Regions from separate parts of the Enterobacter sp. SA187 genome, predicted to be linked through region 1. Evidence: predicted binding sites of a transcription regulator. Region 1 holds the regulator's gene; each other region holds the start of a gene.

Region 1 (4,535 bases):
CTTTTCGCGCTTTTATCAGCACTATTTGCTGAACCTGTTAAAGGGCAACGCGATGCGCAAGCTGAAGGCGTATCCGGATTCACTGCCGGTTGATCTTACCCGCCTGCGTCGTATGCGCCGCATCCGGGATTTTGACGATCTGATCACCGCCCGTATCCACGGCTTTACCGACGCCATCGACTATTATCGTCAGTGCAGCGCCATGCCGGTGTTGCCGAAGATTCGCAAGCCGACGCTTATCATTCATGCCAAAGACGATCCGTTTATGGATCATAATGTTATTCCGGCGGCGGGTTATTTACCGCCCAACGTGGAGTATCAGTTGACGGAACACGGCGGGCACGTGGGCTTTGTGGGCGGGACGCTGCGCCGCCCGGAAATGTGGCTGGAAAAGCGCATTCCCGACTGGCTGACAACATATCTGGAGGCGTAAATGATTATCCCCTGGCAGGATCTGGCAACAGAGACGCTCGACAGCCTGATCGAGAGCTTTGTCTTGCGTGAAGGCACCGATTATGGTGAACATGAGCGTTCACTTGAACAAAAGGTCGCCGACGTTAAGCGCCAGCTGCAAACCGGAGAAGCGGTGCTGGTGTGGTCTGAACTGCATGAAACGGTGAACATCATGCCGAAGAAGCAGTTTCGCGAATAAAACCAGTTTTAGGGAGCGTTGCTATGTCTGCCAAACATCCGGTGATTGCCGTAACGGGTTCCAGCGGAGCCGGAACCACCACCACCAGCCTCGCGTTTCGTAAGATTTTCGCGCAACTGGATCTGCGCGCCGCAGAAGTGGAAGGCGACAGCTTTCACCGTTACACGCGCCCGGAAATGGACATGGCGATCCGTAAAGCGCGCGATGCCGGACGGCATATCAGCTATTTCGGCCCGGAAGCAAATGACTTCGGGCTGCTGGAGCAGACGTTTATCGAGTACGGGCTGACCGGCACCGGCCAGTCACGTAAATATCTCCATACCTACGATGAGGCAGTGCCGTGGAATCAGGTGCCGGGCACCTTCACACCGTGGCAACCGTTGCCTGAACCTACCGACGTGCTGTTTTATGAAGGGCTGCACGGCGGCGTGGTGACGCCACAGCAGGACGTGTCGCGCCATGTGGATCTGCTGGTCGGCGTGGTGCCGATCATTAACCTGGAGTGGATCCAGAAGCTGGTGCGCGATACCAGCGAGCGCGGGCATTCACGGGAAACGGTGATGGATTCGGTGGTGCGGTCGATGGAAGACTACATCAACTTTATTACGCCGCAGTTTTCCCGCACGCACATTAACTTCCAGCGCGTGCCGACCGTGGATACTTCCAACCCCTTCGCCGCGAAAGCGATCCCGTCGCTGGACGAAAGCTTTGTGGTGATCCATTTCCGTAATCTGGAAGGCATCGATTTTCCCTGGCTGCTGGCGATGTTGCAGGGCTCATTCATTTCCCACATCAATACATTAGTGGTGCCGGGCGGAAAAATGGGGCTGGCGATGGAGCTGATCATGCTGCCGCTGGTGCAGCGGCTGATGGAAGGCAAGAAAATCGAGTGATTTTTTGTGCCGGATGGCGGCGTGAACGCCTTATCCGGCCTACAGATTAAGCTTTTGTAGGCCGGATAAGCGTAGCGCCATCCGGCAGGGTTAGCGCAGCGCCACCTGACGTGCACCAAAAATCACCCCTCAATCACCTCAAACGAATGGGTGATAGTGGCGGCTTTTTCCAGCATCAGCGCCACCGAACAATACTTCTCTGCCGACAGATCCACCGCGCGGGCTACCGCCGCTTCTTTCAGCGCTTTGCCGGTGACGATAAAGTGCAGATTGATGTGCGTGAACAGACGCGGCGCCTCTTCACGGCGCTCGGAGGTCAGTTTGACTTCGCAATCCGTCACATCGTGACGCCCTTTTTGCAGAATGGATACCACGTCAATGGCGCTGCATCCCCCGGCGGCCATCAACACCATCTCCATCGGGCTTGGCGCTTTATCGCCTGAGTTGCCGTCCATCAGGATCTGGTGGCCTGAAGCAGACTCGCCCAGGAACGTTAAACCTTCTACCCATTTGACTCTTGCTTGCATTTTATTCGCTCCGGCGCGGTAAATTTCCCTTCAGATTACGCGCACATAACAATTCTCGCAACGGAAGGCGACCTGCATCATGCTGAAGCGAGACACCAGGAGACACACAGCAAAAGCTATGCTAAAACATTCTGGCTGCTACAGTGATACATTGACGTTGCACATGTATGCAGACGACATCAAACATTAAAGGCTGGATTTTCGAACGGCCACTTCCCGGGAACAGGGAAGCATATGATTGCAACCCCAGAGGCAGAGTGTTCATCCTGGCTCTGGAGCCAGCTTATAACAGAGGATAACCGCGCATGGTGCTTGGCAAACCGCAAACAGACCCGACTCTCGAATGGTTCTTGTCTCATTGCCATATTCATAAGTACCCGTCGAAGAGCACGCTGATTCACCAGGGTGAAAAAGCGGAAACGTTGTATTACATCGTTAAAGGCTCAGTGGCAGTGCTCATCAAGGATGAAGAAGGTAAAGAGATGATCCTCTCTTACCTCAACCAGGGAGATTTTATCGGTGAACTGGGCCTGTTTGAAGAAGGTCAGGAGCGCAGTGCCTGGGTACGTGCTAAAACCGCTTGTGAAGTGGCAGAAATCTCGTACAAAAAATTCCGTCAGCTTATCCAGGTGAACCCGGATATTCTGATGCGCCTGTCTTCCCAGATGGCGCGCCGCCTGCAGGTGACGTCCGAGAAAGTGGGTAACCTCGCCTTCCTCGACGTGACTGGCCGCATCGCGCAGACGCTGCTGAACCTGGCCAAACAGCCGGACGCCATGACCCACCCGGACGGTATGCAAATTAAAATTACCCGTCAGGAGATCGGTCAGATCGTTGGCTGCTCCCGTGAAACCGTCGGTCGCATTCTGAAGATGCTGGAAGATCAAAACCTGATCTCTGCGCACGGTAAAACCATCGTGGTTTACGGAACCCGCTAAGCCCCTCAAACGGCGTATTGCATCTGCGAGACGCCGTTTTTGTTTGCATTCTCATGTGGCGCAGGCTGATCTATCACCCGGAAATTAACTACGCCCTGCGACAAACGCTGGTGTTGTGTCTCCCTGTGGCCATCGGCCTCGCCTTCGGGCACCTGCAACAGGGGCTGCTGTTCTCTCTCGTTCCTGCCTGCTGCAACATTGCCGGGCTCGATACCCCCCATAAACGCTTTTTCAAACGCCTGATCGTGGGCGGCTCGCTGTTTGCGGGCTGTAGCCTGGCGGTGCAGCTATTGCTGGCGGAGAACATCGCCCTGCCGCTGATCCTCGGCGGGCTGGCGCTGCTGCTTGGCGTCACGGCAGAGATCAGCGCCCTGCACGCGCGCCTGCTGCCGGCGTCGCTTATCGCCGCCATCTTTACCTTAAGCCTTGCCGGAAATATGCCGGTATGGGAGCCGCTGCTGATTTATGCCTCCGGCACGCTGTGGTACGGGCTGTTTAACTGGCTGTGGTTCTGGATGTGGCGCGAACAGCCGCTGCGCGAATCCTTAAGCCTGCTCTACCGCCAGCTGGCGGAGTACTGCGAAGCTAAATACAGTCTGCTGACCCAGCATGCGGATCCGGAAAAAGCCCTGCCGCCGCTGCTGGCGCGTCAGCAGAAAGCCGTGGATCTGATCAGCCAGTGTTACCAGCAAATGCACATGCTCGCCGCTAATCAGCATAACGATTACAAGCGCCTGCTGCGGGCGTTTCAGGTGGCGCTGGACCTGCAGGAGCATATTTCCGTCAGCCTGCATCAGCCCCAGGAAGTGCAAAAACTGGTGGAGCAGAGTCACGCCGAAGCGGTGATCCGCTGGAACGCGCAGGTGGTCGCCGCCCGGCTGCGGGTGCTGGCGGACGACATTCTCTATCACCGTTTTCCTGTGCGCTTTAATATGGATAAGCAGGTCGGCGCGCTGGAAAAAATCGCCCGTCAGCATCCGGATAACCCGGTCGGCCAGTTCTGCGCCTGGCACTTCAGCCGTATCGCCAGAGTACTGCGCACCCAGCGCCCGCTGTATGTGCGCGATCTGATGGAGGATAAACAGCGCCGCCAGCCGCTGATCCCGGCGCTCAAAAGCTATCTGTCGTTTAAATCCCCGGCGCTGCGCAATGCGGCGCGCATTGCCGTGATGCTCGCCATCGCCAGCCTGATGGGGATCGCGCTGCATCTGCCCAAGCCCTACTGGATCCTGATGACGGTACTGCTGGTGACGCAAAACGGCTACGGCGCAACGCGGGTGCGTATTCAGCACCGGGCGGCGGGGACTATGGCGGGGCTGATTATTGCCGGTATCACGCTGCACTTTCACGTGCCGGAAGGCTATACGCTGCTCGGTATGCTGGTGGTGACGCTGATTAGCTATCTGATCATCCGCAAGAATTATGGCTGGGCGACGGTGGGCTTCACCATCACCGCGGTGTATTCGTTACAGCTGCTGACGCTGAGCGGCGACCAGTTTATCGTCGCCAGGCTTATCGATACGCT
Region 2 (4,535 bases), 1.5 Mb from region 1:
CGGATGAGAAGAACTTCCCGGTTTTCAACGTCGGCATGAGCGACGAGAATGACCATCACCTGACCTACATCCACTTAGGCATCATGGCCAGCATCCTGCTGAACTCTAAAGCCGTTGATTTCGTGATTGCCGGGTGCGGCACCGGTCAGGGCGCGCTGATGTCGCTGAATATCCATCCGGGCGTGAACTGCGGCTACTGCATCGATCCGGCAGATGCTTTCCTGTTCGCGCAGATCAACAACGGTAACGCGCTGGCGTTGCCGTTCGCTAAAGGTTTTGGCTGGGGCGCAGAGCTGAACGTGCGCTTTATCTTCGAAAAAGCCTTCACCGGCCGCAAAGGCGAAGGGTATCCGCCGGAGCGTAAAGAGCCGCAGGTGCGTAACGCCGGGATCCTTAATCAGGTGAAAGCGGCAGTGGTGAAAGACAACTATCTGGACACCCTGCGCGCCATCGATCCGGAGCTGGTGAAAACTGCCGTTTCCGGTCAGCGTTTCCAGGAGTGTTTCTTCGAAAACTGCCAGGATAAAGAGATCGAAGCCTTCGTACGTGAAATGCTCGCATAACATCCCGAAAGGCCAGCGTTCGCTGGCCTTTTTTTATCCCTTTTTATTCGACACCGCACTGCCGGCATCTTTCGTCAGCCGCAGCGTATCCGCCATGCCCACCAGACAAATCAGCGCGATCGCCACGAATGCCAGGCGAAAACTGATCCCCGGCACCTCTCCCAGCGAGAGCCAGTCGCCAACCCGTTCGCCGATACGAATACCAATCGCCCCCAGCGTAATGCCCAGCCCCACCGCCAGCTGTGTCGCGGTGCTGAACAGCGTATTGGCGTAACTCATCTGCGCTGAAGGTACATCCGCAAAGGCCAGGGTACTGACGCCGGTAAACTGTACCGAGCGAAAGACGCCGCCGAGATAAAGCACCAGCAGGATCACCCACACCGGCGTCGTGGGCGTCAGGAAGGCGCAGGCCAGCAGCGCCAGCACATTGAGCGCGCCGTTGATCAGCAGCAGTTTTTTGAATCCCAGCCAGCGAATAAGCGGGGTGGTGACGGGTTTTATCGTCAGATTGCCGACAAACACCGCCAGCACCAGCAGCCCGGCATGAAAGGCATCCATACCAAAGCCCACCTGAAACATCAGCGGTAACAGAAAAGGCACGGCGCTGATGGAGGCGCGAAACAGCGAACCGCCGTACATGGTCACGCGGAAGGTCGGCACCTGCATGGCATCGAGACGTATCATCGGCCAGCGGGCGCGCTGAAAATGGCGCAGCGCATAAAACAGCGTGCCCGCGCCCAGCAGCAACATCGCCGCCGTCAGCCACCCCTGCGGCTGCTGCGCGCCCAGCAATTCCATGGCATACACCAGGCTGACCATCGCAATAGCCGTGGAGAGGAAACCGGGCATATCGAAAGGCCGCCGCTCCTCCTCGCGAATATCCGGAATGATGCGCAGCGCCAGCGCAATGGCGATCAGCCCCAGCGGTACGTTAATAAAGAAGATCCACCGCCAGCTGGCGAAACTGGTAATAAAGCCACCCAGCGGCGGGCCAATGATAGGCGCGACCAGGGCGGGCCAGGTAAGGGTGGCGATGGCGGTGATCAGCAGATGCTTGGGGGTGGTGCGCAATACTGCCAGCCGTCCGACCGGCACCATCAGCGCGCCGCCGATGCCCTGTAAAATACGCATGGCGACAAACCACTCCACGCTGACCGCGAGGCCACAGAACACCGAGGCGAGGGTGAAGATCGCCAGCGCCGAGGCGAAGACTTTACGCGCGCCGAAGCGGTCGGCGATCCAGCCGCTGGCCGGGATCAACACGGCCAGGGTGATCAGATAGGCGCTGATACCGATATTCAGATCGACGGCATCGACGCCGAAACTTTCCGCCATGTCCGGCAGGGCGGTAGCGATCACCGTACCGTCGAGAAACTCCATAAAAAACGCCCCGGCGACCAGCAGCGCGGCGGGAGAAACGCCGCGTCTGGCCTCCGGTTGGGTGCTGTCACTCATTTTTGGTCTGCCATTTTAAAAAAAATTTTAAATTTTTACAGAAATGAAATGTCCGTAACTTACGGATTTATCATGCATTTTTTAACAAAACTAAAATATCAATGCGTTTTTTAATGTGATGGGCTTCACAAACTGGTTGATTTTTGTGATGCAGGTCATATTATGTGCACACAGAAACATAACACCTGCATAACAAATTTCTCCGGAGCAAAAGATGAAACTGCGTAAGATCCTGAAAAGCATTTTTGAAACCTACTGCAAAACTTTCAAAGACGTCCCGCCTGGCGCGATGTTCTGATAAAAAAACCTGCTGCGGCAGGTTTTTTTATATCTGATGTACGCTGTGCAGGCCGGGCAAACTACCTTTTCGCAGCGCTTCCCGCTACTATGGCGTCCTTACTGAAAGGAGCCTTCCATGTCTGAATCCCTGAGTGCCGATCAAGAACTGGTATCTGACGTTGTCGCCTGCCAGCTGGTGATCAAACAAATCCTCGACATCATTGACGTTATCGCGCCGGTTGAAGTGCGTGAGAAAATGTCGCAGCAGCTGAAAACCATCGATTTCACCACCCATCCGGCTGCCGCCGATCCGGTGACCCGCCGCGCCATTCAGAAAGCCATTGCGCTGATTGAGCTGAAGTTCACGCCGCAGGGCGAGGCGCACTAGCTAAAGTAAACCTTCGTTTTGAATTATTCAAACGGATGTTTTCGAAGATCGGGCGCGGAAGCCGCGCTGAAAAAAGGCGGGGGCGACCCCGCCGGCAGGATCAGAACAGCGCCATCACCAGCGCATAGCTCGCCGCACAGGCACAGCTGACGCCAATCAGCCCCGGAATTATAAAGCTGTGGTTGATGATGAATTTCCCGATGCGGGTGGTGCCTGAACGGTCAAAGCCGATACAGGCCAGATCGCTCGGATAGGTCGGCAGTACAAAATAGCCGTATGACGCCGGGAAAAACGCCAGCAGCATTTTTGGCTCGACGCCCAGCATCAGCGCCATGGGCGCAACGGCAGTCAGTGCCGCCGCCTGGCTGTTGACCAGCTTGGACACCAGGAATAACACAATCGCGTAGGTCCAGGGATGATTCTGCACCACGCCCTCCAGCGCCACTTTTAACTCCTCCAGATGCGCCTGAAAGAAGGTGTCACTCATCCACGCCACGCCAAACACCGAAAAAATCGCCACCATCCCGGCCTTGAACACCGCGCCGCTGGAAATGGTCGACGCATTCACCTTACAGACGATCAGCATCACCGCCCCGGCAATCAGCATCATCATCTGGATCACCAGGTTCATCGACAGCGGCGTCATTTTGCCCTTCACCTCAAATGAGGGTCGCAGTTCCGGCAACGCGCCCAGTAATACCACCACAAGAATACCGGCGAAGAAGATCCAGGTTGACCAGTACGCCTGCTTCGGGAAGCGCTGATTCATTAAGGTGTCGCTGCTGCCGTAGATAAATTCCCGCTGTTTCGGATCGGTTAATTTCTGCTGGAACTCCGCGTCATCCGCCAGATCCTTACCGCGGCGCAGGCTCCACAGCGCGGCGACGGCCACGCCAAACAGCGAGGCCGGCACGGAGACGGCGAGGATCTCCAGGATGCTCCAGGCCTGCCCGATGCCGTGCTGCGCCGCCAGAATAGAGACCAGCGACACCACCGCCACCGAAACGGGCGAGGCGGTAATGGCCATTTGTGAAGCCACCGACGCCACCGCCATCGGTCGCTCCGGGCGGATACCTTTTTTCAGCGCGATATCGGCGATAATGGGAAACATGGTGTAGACCACATGTCCGGTGCCGCACAAAAACGTCAGCGTCCAGGTGGTGAAGGGCGCGAGCAATGTAATGTGCTGCGGGTGACGTCGCAGCAGTCGCTCTGCAAACTGCATCATTACGTTCAGCCCGCCGGCGGTTTGCAGCGTGGCGGCGCAGCCGATCACCGCCAGGATAGTCAGCATCACGTCAACCGGCGGTTTACCCGGTTGCAGGCCAAACACAAAGGTCAGTATGAACAGGCCGATACCGCTGATCAGGCCGAGGCCCATGCCGCCGAAGCGGGTACCCACCAGCAGACAGAGGATAATGACAATAAATTCAAGAGTGATCATGAAGCACCTGTGTAATTAAACATTGATGCTCTAAATCATTACATTTTGTAAGGTTGATCTTTGCGAGCCAGATCGACTTTGTTAAAACGCGGGTAATCAAGGGCTTATATACAATTTTGCAACATTGAGCTGCAAAAAATAACAACCCCGACGCGGGCCGGGGCTGGGTCTCAGTGGCGGATTAATGCTGCCGGAAATTAACGATATTAAGTAAATGCTGATCGGTTTGCGGTAAACCCATACCCGACAGCTGCGCGTTATGCACTTCCTCCATAATGGTCTGCAACAACAGGCCGTCCTGCTGCTGCTCTTTGTCCAGCTGCCGCAAAAATTCGAGCGTACAGGCATCGTTCATGGCCGCCGCTTCCGCCGTTAAGTGGGCGAGGGTGGCGCAGCGCTGCGAATA
Region 3 (4,535 bases), 1.2 Mb from region 1:
TTTACCCTTTTCCCAAACAGGATTAATAATGCCAAGAGCGAATGAAATTAAAAAAGGTATGGTGCTGAATTACAACGGCAAACTGCTGATTGTGAAAAATATCGATATTCAGTCACCGAGCGCCCGTGGCGCAGCGACGCTGTATAAAATGCGTTTTTCTGACGTCCGTACCGGGATGAAAGTTGAAGAGCGTTTTAAAGGCGACGACATCGTGGATACCGTGACGCTGACCCGTCGTTTCGTTGACTTCTCTTATGTCGACGGCAACGAATACGTGTTTATGGATAAAGAAGATTACACGCCGTATATCTTCACCAAAGAGCAGATCGAAGACGAACTGCAATTTATTCCTGAAGGCGGTATGCCGGACATGCAGGTGTTAACCTGGGATGGTCAGCTGCTGGCGCTGGAGCTGCCGCAGACGGTGGATCTGGAAATTGTGGAAACGGCACCGGGCATTAAAGGCGCTTCAGCCAGCTCCCGTACCAAGCCTGCCACCCTGAGCACCGGTCTGGTGATCCAGGTACCGGAATACCTGACCACGGGCGAGAAGATCCGCATTCATATCGAAGAAAGCCGTTATATGGGCCGAGCGGATTAAGGCACATTTTCGCCCGGCGGCGCAAGCTTGCCGGGCCTACATGTAGGCCGGGTTAGCGCAGCGCCACCCGGCAATTGTTTTACCATTTTACCGTTCTAAAGCAGTTCCGGGAACAGCGTATGTTTCAGCGCCAGTTCCACGCCGCGTACTTCCGCCATCCCTTTCAGACGACCAATTGCCGAATAGCCAGGGTTGGTTTTCTTACGCAGATCGTCCAGCATCTGGTGCCCGTGATCGGGACGGAACGGGATCGGTCGTAAATCTCCGGCCTTCTTACGACGCAGTTCTTCAGTGAGGATCGCTTTCACCACCGCCACCATATCAACGTCGCCCTGTAAATGCGCGGCTTCGTGGAAGGTTTTCGGGTTCGCCTCGCGGCAGGTAGAACGCAGATGCGTAAAGTGAATGCGGTCGCCAAAGGTTTCCACCATCTTCACCAGATCGTTATCTGCCCGCACGCCGTAAGAGCCGGTGCACATGGTGAAGCCGTTATGGATGCTGTCGACGCACGTTTTCAGCCACTGCATATCTTCAATGGTGGAAACAATACGCGGCAGGCCAAGGATCGGGCGCGGCGGATCGTCCGGGTGAACGGCCAGACGCACGCCCACTTCTTCCGCAACCGGCACAATGGCTTTCAGGAACACGGCCATGTTTTCACGCAGCTGTTCTTTATTAATGCCATCGTATTCCGCCAGGCGCGCGCGGAACTGATCCAGCGTATAGCCCTCTTCCGCCCCCGGCAGACCGGCAATAATATTACGCGTCAGCTTTTCAATTTCCGCGTCGCTGGCGGCGTTAAAGAATTCCAGCGCCTGACGCTGCTCTTCTTCGGTGTAGTCTGCCTGCGCCCCTTCGCGTTTCAGGATATGCAGCTCGAAAGCGGCAAAAGCAATCTGATCAAAACGCAGGGCTTTGGAGCCGTCCGGCAGCGTATATTCCAGGTCGGTACGCGTCCAGTCGAGGATCGGCATAAAGTTGTAGCAGACGGTATCGATGCCGCAGGCCGCCAGATTACGGATACTCTGCTGATAATTGGCAATCCAGGTTTTGTATTCGCCGCTGTGGGTTTTGATGTCTTCGTGTACCGGAATACTTTCCACTACCGACCAGGTAAGGCCTTTTTCAGCCAGCTGCGCCTGGCGCTGTTTGATTTCTTCCACCGGCCATACCTGACCGTTAGGAATATGATGCAGTGCGGTGACCACGCCGGTTGCGCCCGCCTGACGGACGTCATCAAGAGATACCGGATCGTTCGGTCCATACCAACGCCAGGTTTGTTCCATCGCCTAACCCTCTAAAAGTTGTTATACCAATACAGTCAAAGCCAATGACGACTACCATACATGTTTATTTCCGGCGATCAAACCCCACCGTATCCCAGATTGATCCAGCTCACATTCCCCGTAAAATTAAGGCATACCAATTCAATTTGCTGTCATATAACTTTACACTGCATCTTGTTAATTATTAGTTAATCAGGTGTTTATTAATGAAGACAATCGCCTCGCAAACGCTGCCGGAAAACGTCCGCTTACCGCAGTATGATCGCTCCCTGCTGCGCTCGCGCATCGTGCATTTCGGCTTTGGCGCTTTTCATCGCGCGCATCAGGCGCTGTTAACGGACCGGGTGCTGAACGCCCGGGGCGGCGATTGGGGGATCTGCGAAATCAGCCTGTTCAGCGGCGACCGGTTAATGATGCAATTGCGTGAGCAGGAGCACCTGTTCACCGTGCTGGAAAAAGGCGCGACGGGCAACGAGGCGATTATCGTCGGCGCGGTTCACGAATGCCTGAACGCCAAACTGGACTCCCTGCCTGCCATCATCGAAAAATTCTGCGAGCCGCAGGTGGCGATTGTGTCGCTGACCATCACGGAAAAAGGTTACTGCATCGATCCGGCGACCGGCAAACTGGATCTTAATCAGCCGCGTATCGTGCACGATCTGCAAAACCCCACCGAGCCGCACTCTGCGCCGGGTATTCTGGTGGAAGCGCTTGCCCGCCGTCGCGATCGCGGCCTTGCGCCTTTTACCGTCCTCTCCTGCGACAATATTCCCGACAACGGCCATGTGGTGAAAAACGCCGTGCTCGGCATGGCGCAGCAGCGCTCCGCTGAGCTGGCACAGTGGATCAACGACAAAGTGAGCTTCCCCGGCACCATGGTCGATCGCATCGTACCGGCGGCAACGGATGAATCGCTGGCGGAGATTACCCGCACGTTGGGGGTGGAAGATCCCTGCGCCATCAGCTGTGAGCCTTTTATTCAATGGGTAGTCGAAGATAACTTTGTTGCCGGACGCCCGGCATGGGAAGTGGCTGGCGTGCAACTGGTGCAGGATGTGCTGCCGTGGGAGCAAATGAAGCTGCGTATGCTGAACGGCAGCCACTCTTTCCTTGCCTATCTGGGCTATCTGGCGGGTTTTGCCCATATCAGCGACTGCATGCAGGACGCGCATTTCCGCCGCGCCGCCCGCCGTCTTATGCTGGAAGAGCAGGCACCGACGCTGCGCATCACCGATGTGGATCTCACCGCTTACGCCGACAGCCTGATCGACCGTTTTGCCAACCCGGCGCTGCAACACCGGACCTGGCAGATCGCCATGGACGGCAGCCAGAAATTGCCGCAGCGTATGCTGGACGGGATCCGCGTGCATCTGCAACGCGGTACGCCCTGGCCGCTGCTGGCGCTGGGCGTCGCTGGCTGGATGCGCTATGTCAGCGGCGTTGACGATGCCGGGCAGGCGATTGATATTCGCGATCCGCTGGTGGAAAAATTCCGCGCCATCGTCGAAACCAGCGAGCCGGACGATCGCGTACCCGCCCTGCTGACGCTGACGGAAATCTTCGGCAGCGACCTGCCGGCCGATCCGGCGTTCGTCAATGCGATCCAGGCGGCCTGGCAACAGATTGCTGATAAAGGCGCGCATCAGGCGGTGATTGACACGCTCGCTCATTAACAATTCCTGCCATTAAAGCGGACAGAGAAGCCATCTGTCCGCCCTTTCACTTCTCTTTTCCTTCTTTTTTCGCCAGGATTAGCATTATTGTTACTTAATAACAGTTAACAGATCTAATCATGGAGCTTATATGACCAGGACCAACCTGATCACCGGTTTTCTGGGTAGCGGTAAAACCACCTCTATTTTGCATCTGCTGGCGCAGAAGGATCCCGCCGAAAAATGGGCCGTGCTGGTGAATGAATTTGGTGAAGTCGGCATTGACGGCGCATTACTGGCGGACAGCGGCGCGCTGTTAAAAGAGATCCCCGGCGGCTGTATGTGCTGCGTGAATGGTTTGCCAATGCAGGTGGGGCTGAATACCCTGCTGCGCCAGGGTAAGCCGGACCGTTTACTGATCGAGCCTACCGGCCTGGGCCATCCGAAGCAGATCCTCGATATGCTTACCGCCCCGGTTTATGAGCCGTGGATCGAATTACAGGCCACCCTCTGCCTGCTCGATCCGCGTCAACTGCTGGATGAAAAGGCCGTGAATAATGAGAACTTCCGCGACCAGCTGGCGGCGGCAGATATTATCATCGCCAACAAAGCGGATCGCCGCACGCCGGAAAGCGAGCAGGCGCTGGCGCAGTGGTGGCAGCAGTACGGCGGCGATCGGGAGTTATTCACCGCCACCCAGGGAAATATCGACCCCGCCCTGCTGGATCGCCCGCGCCGCAACCAGCGTGAGCTGCCCGAAAGCGCCGCGCATCAGCACAGCCATGGCGATAAAAAAGGCCTTGCCGCGCTAAGTCTGCCTTCCCATCAGCGCTGGCGTCGCAGCCTCAACAGTGGGCAGGGCCATCAGGCCTGCGGCTGGATCTTTGATGCTGAAACCCGTTTCGACACCATTGGCCTGCTGGAGTGGGCGCGGCTGGCGCCGGTGGATCGTGTAAAAGGCGTGATGCGCATTCCCGAAGGGCTGGTGCGTATTAA
Region 4 (4,535 bases), 1.4 Mb from region 1:
GAAGCAAATTACGCGTGCCCTGCCGAAAATGGCTCGCGCAGCCACCGATGAGAAACTGGTCGCCGCGTTTAAACAACACCTTGAAGAGACGCAAGGTCAGATTGAGCGTCTTGATCAACTGGTGGAAGCAACTGAGGGTGTACGCATTAAGCGAATGAAATGCCATGCGTTAGAAGGTCTGGTCGAGGAAGCCCAGGAAATCATCGATTCTGTGGAAGCGGGCCCGGTACGTGACGCTGGTTTGATTGGCGCTGCGCAAAAGGTCGAGCACTATGAGATCGCCACTTACGGTACGCTTCGCGCACTGGCGGTGAAACTGGGTTATAAAGAAGCTGCCCGTTTACTGGGTGAAACCCTGGAAGAAGAAAAAGCCACAGATGAGAAACTGACGATCCTTGCTGAACAGCAGGCGTAATTTCATCTGCTGCTTTTAAGCAGTAAAAAGAAAGGCCGATCGTCCGATCGGCCTATCTGAGATTATATTTGTTCCGTTTGTTCGCCGCTGCCGAAAATGCCACCCGTATAAACAGGTTCATTGCTTAATACAATGCTCGTCAGCGAGTTTCCAAAGGCGTCATAAGGCCCACCCAGTACACCAATCTCGTCATTGTTGTCGATTTCAAAGCCCTCAACAAAGCGCCAGAAACCCATTGTCTGCGTACCGGTGTCAAGGTTTTCTACTTCTTCATTCGTATAGAATGCGAGCTGCACGATACCTTTGTACCGGATCCGGTAAAAACCATTGTTCACATTTTCACCCTCAAAGGTATGAATAGAGATTATAGATGGTTTATACCAGACCGCCTTAAAATTGTGCTTTTTTAGCAGAATTATCTGAAAATTTTTTATTATCGTATCCGGTCACATTTCCGGCCATATCGCCATTTATCAGTAAAACCAATCATTTTAATGACTTAAGACGAAACTAACGTCGGCCACAACGCCAGCGTCGTATCGATAATTTGCATCAGATCTTCAGGCGACGCCCCTTCACGGGCGCTGACCGACATCCCCTGGATCAGGCAGCTTATAAAAGCGGTCAATGCTGACAAATCGGTGTGGGCGGGCAGTTCACCCTTTTCCTGCCGTTGCGTTAAAAACGCCAGCAGCATCTTTTCTTCCTGCGCATGACGGGTACGCACAGCACAGGCGATTTGCTCTGAAGATGCCGATACCGTGGCGGAAGTATTGATCAGAAAACAACCTGCCGGGGTATCTGTGCTGGTAAAGCAACGGGCCAGCGCGGTGAGATAGTCACGCACGGCCTGCTCCACGGGTTTCTCATCGCAGAACAACTGCGCTTTGTGCCTGGCGGCAAAGGTACTGACATAGCGGTCCAGTACCGCCCGGAACAGTCCCTCTTTATTAGTAAATTCTGCATATAACGTCGGCGCCTTCGCGCCTGTCGCCTCTACCAGATCGGCAAGCGAGGTCGCTTCGTAGCCGTGCTGCCAGAATAATTCCATCGCCCGATCCAGCGTGGCCTCACGGTCAAACACTTTGGGTCGTCCCCTGCCTTTCTTCGTACAACTTGTCATCTGCATGGTCATTCGGCCCCCTGCTTTCAGTGATTTATATAGTAATCATTATAAAAACAAGTCGGCAGCGATGACCAGCAGGTTTTATACAAAAAATTTTTCCATGTATCTAAATGATTTATATGGGTTTAATAATTATATTAACGGTCATTAAAAAATAAGGTTGACGTGTGATGCAGATCACATCTATCATTTGTCTATCGATCGTTAAGTAATTACTTACGACACTCATTACACCGAATACTGAAGGTACTGATTATGAAAAACGTTAAAGCTCTGTTCGCCGTCGCCATCCTGAGTTCACTCTCTTTCGCAAGCGTCGCTGCGGTGCAGGTTGATGCGACTCCCGCCGGTCAGCAGAAAGTGGGGCATATCTCAGCTAACGCGGGCACTAACATCGCATCACTGGAAGCAGAACTGGCACAGAAAGCCGATGAAATGGGCGCGAAGTCTTACCGCATCACTTCTATTACCGGCCCGAATACGCTGCACGGTACTGCGGTAATTTATAAATAAGTCGCCGATAACGACCCTTGATGAAAGAAGGTACAAAAAATGAAAAACATCAGCGTAGTTACTGCTTTTATCCTGGCCGCCACCGTCTCCTTTGGCGCAATGGCAGCCAATAACTCTACACCGCGTCCTGAAGCCGGTTCGAATATCGATAACACCGCGCATCGGAACCACCTGGAATACAGTCACGCTTTCGATCCTGAAAACCTGACCGCAGGCGATCTCCAGTAACTGGCGATCCCTGAACAAAAAGTTAACGCTCTTACCGAATATACTGTTTAAGGAATTATCATGAAAAACGTTAAAACCCTGGCCGCTGTAGCCGCTCTGTCCCTGATGTCTTTCGGCGCTTTCGCACAATCCGTTACCGCTTCTGCCTCCACGCTGGACGCCGCTGAAGCGCAGATTGCCGCAAAAGCAGAGAAAGCTGGCGCATCCTATAAAATTACTGAAGCTAACGTCAGTAATAACGTGCACATGACCGCTGAACTGACAAAATAAGTCAGCGAGCCTGTCCTGGCGCCGCCAGACAAAAAAGCTCCCGAGGGAGCTTTTTTTATGCGCGCAATACAGGCTTAGTCGAGGTTTAAATCGTCATAGTGCTGAATTAATTTACCGACGACGCCGTAATCCAGCGCCTGCTCCGGTGACATCCAGTAGTTACGGTCTGAATCTTTTTTCACTTTTTCCAGCGGCTGCCCGGTCGCGTCGGCAATCAGCTTGTTAACCCTTTCCTGCATGCGAATAATTTCACGCGCTTCAATTTCAATATCCGTTGCCTGACCACGCACGCCGCCTAACGGCTGATGGATCATAAAACGGGTATTTGGCAGAGAATAGCGGTGCTCTTTTTTCGCTGCCAGGTAAATGGTGATCCCGGCGCTGGCGACCCAGCCGGTACCAATGACATGCACTTCCGGACGAATGAATTTGATAAAGTCGTGGATGGTATCGCCCGCTTCAACATGACCGCCCTGGCTGTTGATATAAAGCTTAATCGGATCATTGTTGATGCTTTGCAACAGGATCAGCTGCGTCACTACTTTTTCGGCCAGCGTCTGGTTGATCTCACCGGAAATAATGATCGAGCGGGAGGCGAGCATTTTTTGCTGCAACAGGCCGGAACCCTGGGTTTCTTCTTTTGACGTATCTTCAGGATCGTTTTTCATCGTGTGGTGCATTGTCATATCCTCTGGCAAAAGCGCGCAACATGCGCAATGTTATCTGCAAACTGAGTGTAGCTGCCTTTTGCCGTCAACCCAACAGTAACCGTCGGCGTTACCCTGTAGAATAAGTGACTCATTTGTTCATGGAGAGATGCGATGCCTTTTACCGCCGTACCCGCTTACGCGCTCAGCATCACTGAGCTGACGGATATTCTCGGGCGCTGTTTTCAGGATTATTTTGTTCCTTTTACGCTAACGCCAGAGCACTTTGCCGCCCGCTTTATTGCCGAGGGGCTGAGCTTTGCAGATTCCTGCGTCTGGTTTGCGGATAACGAGCCTGTGGCGATCGCGCTTATTACGCGGCGGGGCAACCGCGCGCGGCTGGCGGCCTTTGCGATCCAGCCTGGCTGGCGCGGTAAAGGGCTGACCAAACCGATGCTGAGCGTGTTATTTGCCGGGCTAACAGAGGTCACCTCTCTGTCGCTTGAGGTGATCCGCGAGAACAGGCCTGCCATTGCGCTGTATCAATCGCTGGGATTTTGCGTCGCGCGCGAACTGTGCGGCTATCAGGGCAAGCTTGTCGAACCCAGGACTGAACTGGCAGACGACTCGCTGGATGGCCTGCTGTGCGCGATTTATCGCGGCCCGGCTGAAAATACGCCCTGGCAGCTCGATCCGCTCTGCTTCCCGTCGCTGCCGTGTCGGGTGGTGAAAGATGGCGAGCACGCCTGGGGGGTGATCGCCACGCTGACAGCCACGCCGCAGCTGCGCTATCTTTTCGTGGATCCCGCGCACCGCCGTCAGGGCCTTGCCCGCCAGCTATTGCAAAAAATCAACGCGCAATATCCTGGGATTGGAACGCCCGTCGCCGTTCCGTCCGCTTTTTCTTCATTGTTTGAAGGGGCGGGCTTTAAGGAAATGGTGATTGCCCAGTATGAAATGGTGCGTACGCCATAGGCTGTTTTGTATGAAAGATTCTACACTGAGACTTCATCCTGACGACGCTGGAGGCTGCATGTCAGTAAATTTTAACTGGATCAATGAACCCGCACAGTGGCATTACGAAAACGGTAAATTACAGGTTATTACCGACGAAAAGACAGACTTCTGGCAAAAAACCTGGTATGGCTTTGAGCGCTTTTCCGGGCATATTTTCGCAACAGAGGTCGCCGATGACTTTACCTTCCAGGTAAAGGTATGCGCCGATTTCAACACGCTGTACGACCAGGCGGGGATCATGCTGATGATCGACGAGCACTACTGGTTAAAAGCCGGCATTGAGTATAACGATGGCGCGCCGGCTATCGGCAGCGTGCTG

Evidence for each region. The regulator CRP, encoded in region 1, controls carbon source genes, mostly activating them, when cyclic AMP is high. The targets are predictions, from matches to a motif close to ATGTGANNNNNNTCACAT.
Region 2: azuC (stress response protein AzuC) is a predicted target of CRP. The motif match lies at 2,132-2,149, and genes of this name have one in related genera.
Region 3: uxuA (mannonate dehydratase) is a predicted target of CRP. The motif match lies at 1,985-2,002, and genes of this name have one in related genera.
Region 4: bhsA (multiple stress resistance protein BhsA) is a predicted target of CRP. The motif match lies at 1,707-1,724, and genes of this name have one in related genera.

Annotation. Positions count from the first base shown of each region.
Region 1 covers NZ_CP019113.1:755,289-759,823, forward strand. The annotation lists gene BMF08_RS03820 (hydrolase) at 1-433, shown strand, start outside; gene BMF08_RS03825 (YheU family protein) at 434-652, shown strand; gene BMF08_RS03830 (phosphoribulokinase) at 676-1,545, shown strand; gene BMF08_RS03835 (OsmC family protein) at 1,668-2,072, opposite strand; gene crp (cAMP-activated global transcriptional regulator CRP) at 2,378-3,010, shown strand; gene BMF08_RS03845 (YccS/YhfK family putative transporter) at 3,064-4,535, shown strand, end outside.
Region 2 covers NZ_CP019113.1:3,726,556-3,731,090, reverse strand. The annotation lists gene BMF08_RS17935 (RpiB/LacA/LacB family sugar-phosphate isomerase) at 1-563, shown strand, start outside; gene BMF08_RS17930 (MFS transporter) at 597-2,018, opposite strand; gene azuC (stress response protein AzuC) at 2,233-2,316, shown strand; gene BMF08_RS17920 (DUF2766 family protein) at 2,434-2,685, shown strand; gene BMF08_RS17915 (anaerobic C4-dicarboxylate transporter) at 2,786-4,129, opposite strand; gene BMF08_RS17910 (non-heme ferritin-like protein) at 4,311-4,535, opposite strand, start outside.
Region 3 covers NZ_CP019113.1:4,020,085-4,024,619, forward strand. The annotation lists gene yeiP (elongation factor P-like protein YeiP) at 29-601, shown strand; gene uxuA (mannonate dehydratase) at 697-1,887, opposite strand; gene BMF08_RS19390 (mannitol dehydrogenase family protein) at 2,094-3,560, shown strand; gene BMF08_RS19395 (CobW family GTP-binding protein) at 3,691-4,535, shown strand, end outside.
Region 4 covers NZ_CP019113.1:2,122,343-2,126,877, reverse strand. The annotation lists gene BMF08_RS10100 (YciE/YciF ferroxidase family protein) at 1-415, shown strand, start outside; gene BMF08_RS10095 (hypothetical protein) at 478-750, opposite strand; gene BMF08_RS10090 (TetR/AcrR family transcriptional regulator) at 915-1,550, opposite strand; gene bhsA (multiple stress resistance protein BhsA) at 1,797-2,054, shown strand; gene BMF08_RS10080 (hypothetical protein) at 2,094-2,282, shown strand; gene BMF08_RS10075 (YdgH/BhsA/McbA-like domain containing protein) at 2,343-2,552, shown strand; gene BMF08_RS10070 (ATP-dependent Clp protease proteolytic subunit) at 2,627-3,232, opposite strand; gene BMF08_RS10065 (GNAT family N-acetyltransferase) at 3,374-4,174, shown strand; gene BMF08_RS10060 (DUF1349 domain-containing protein) at 4,233-4,535, shown strand, end outside.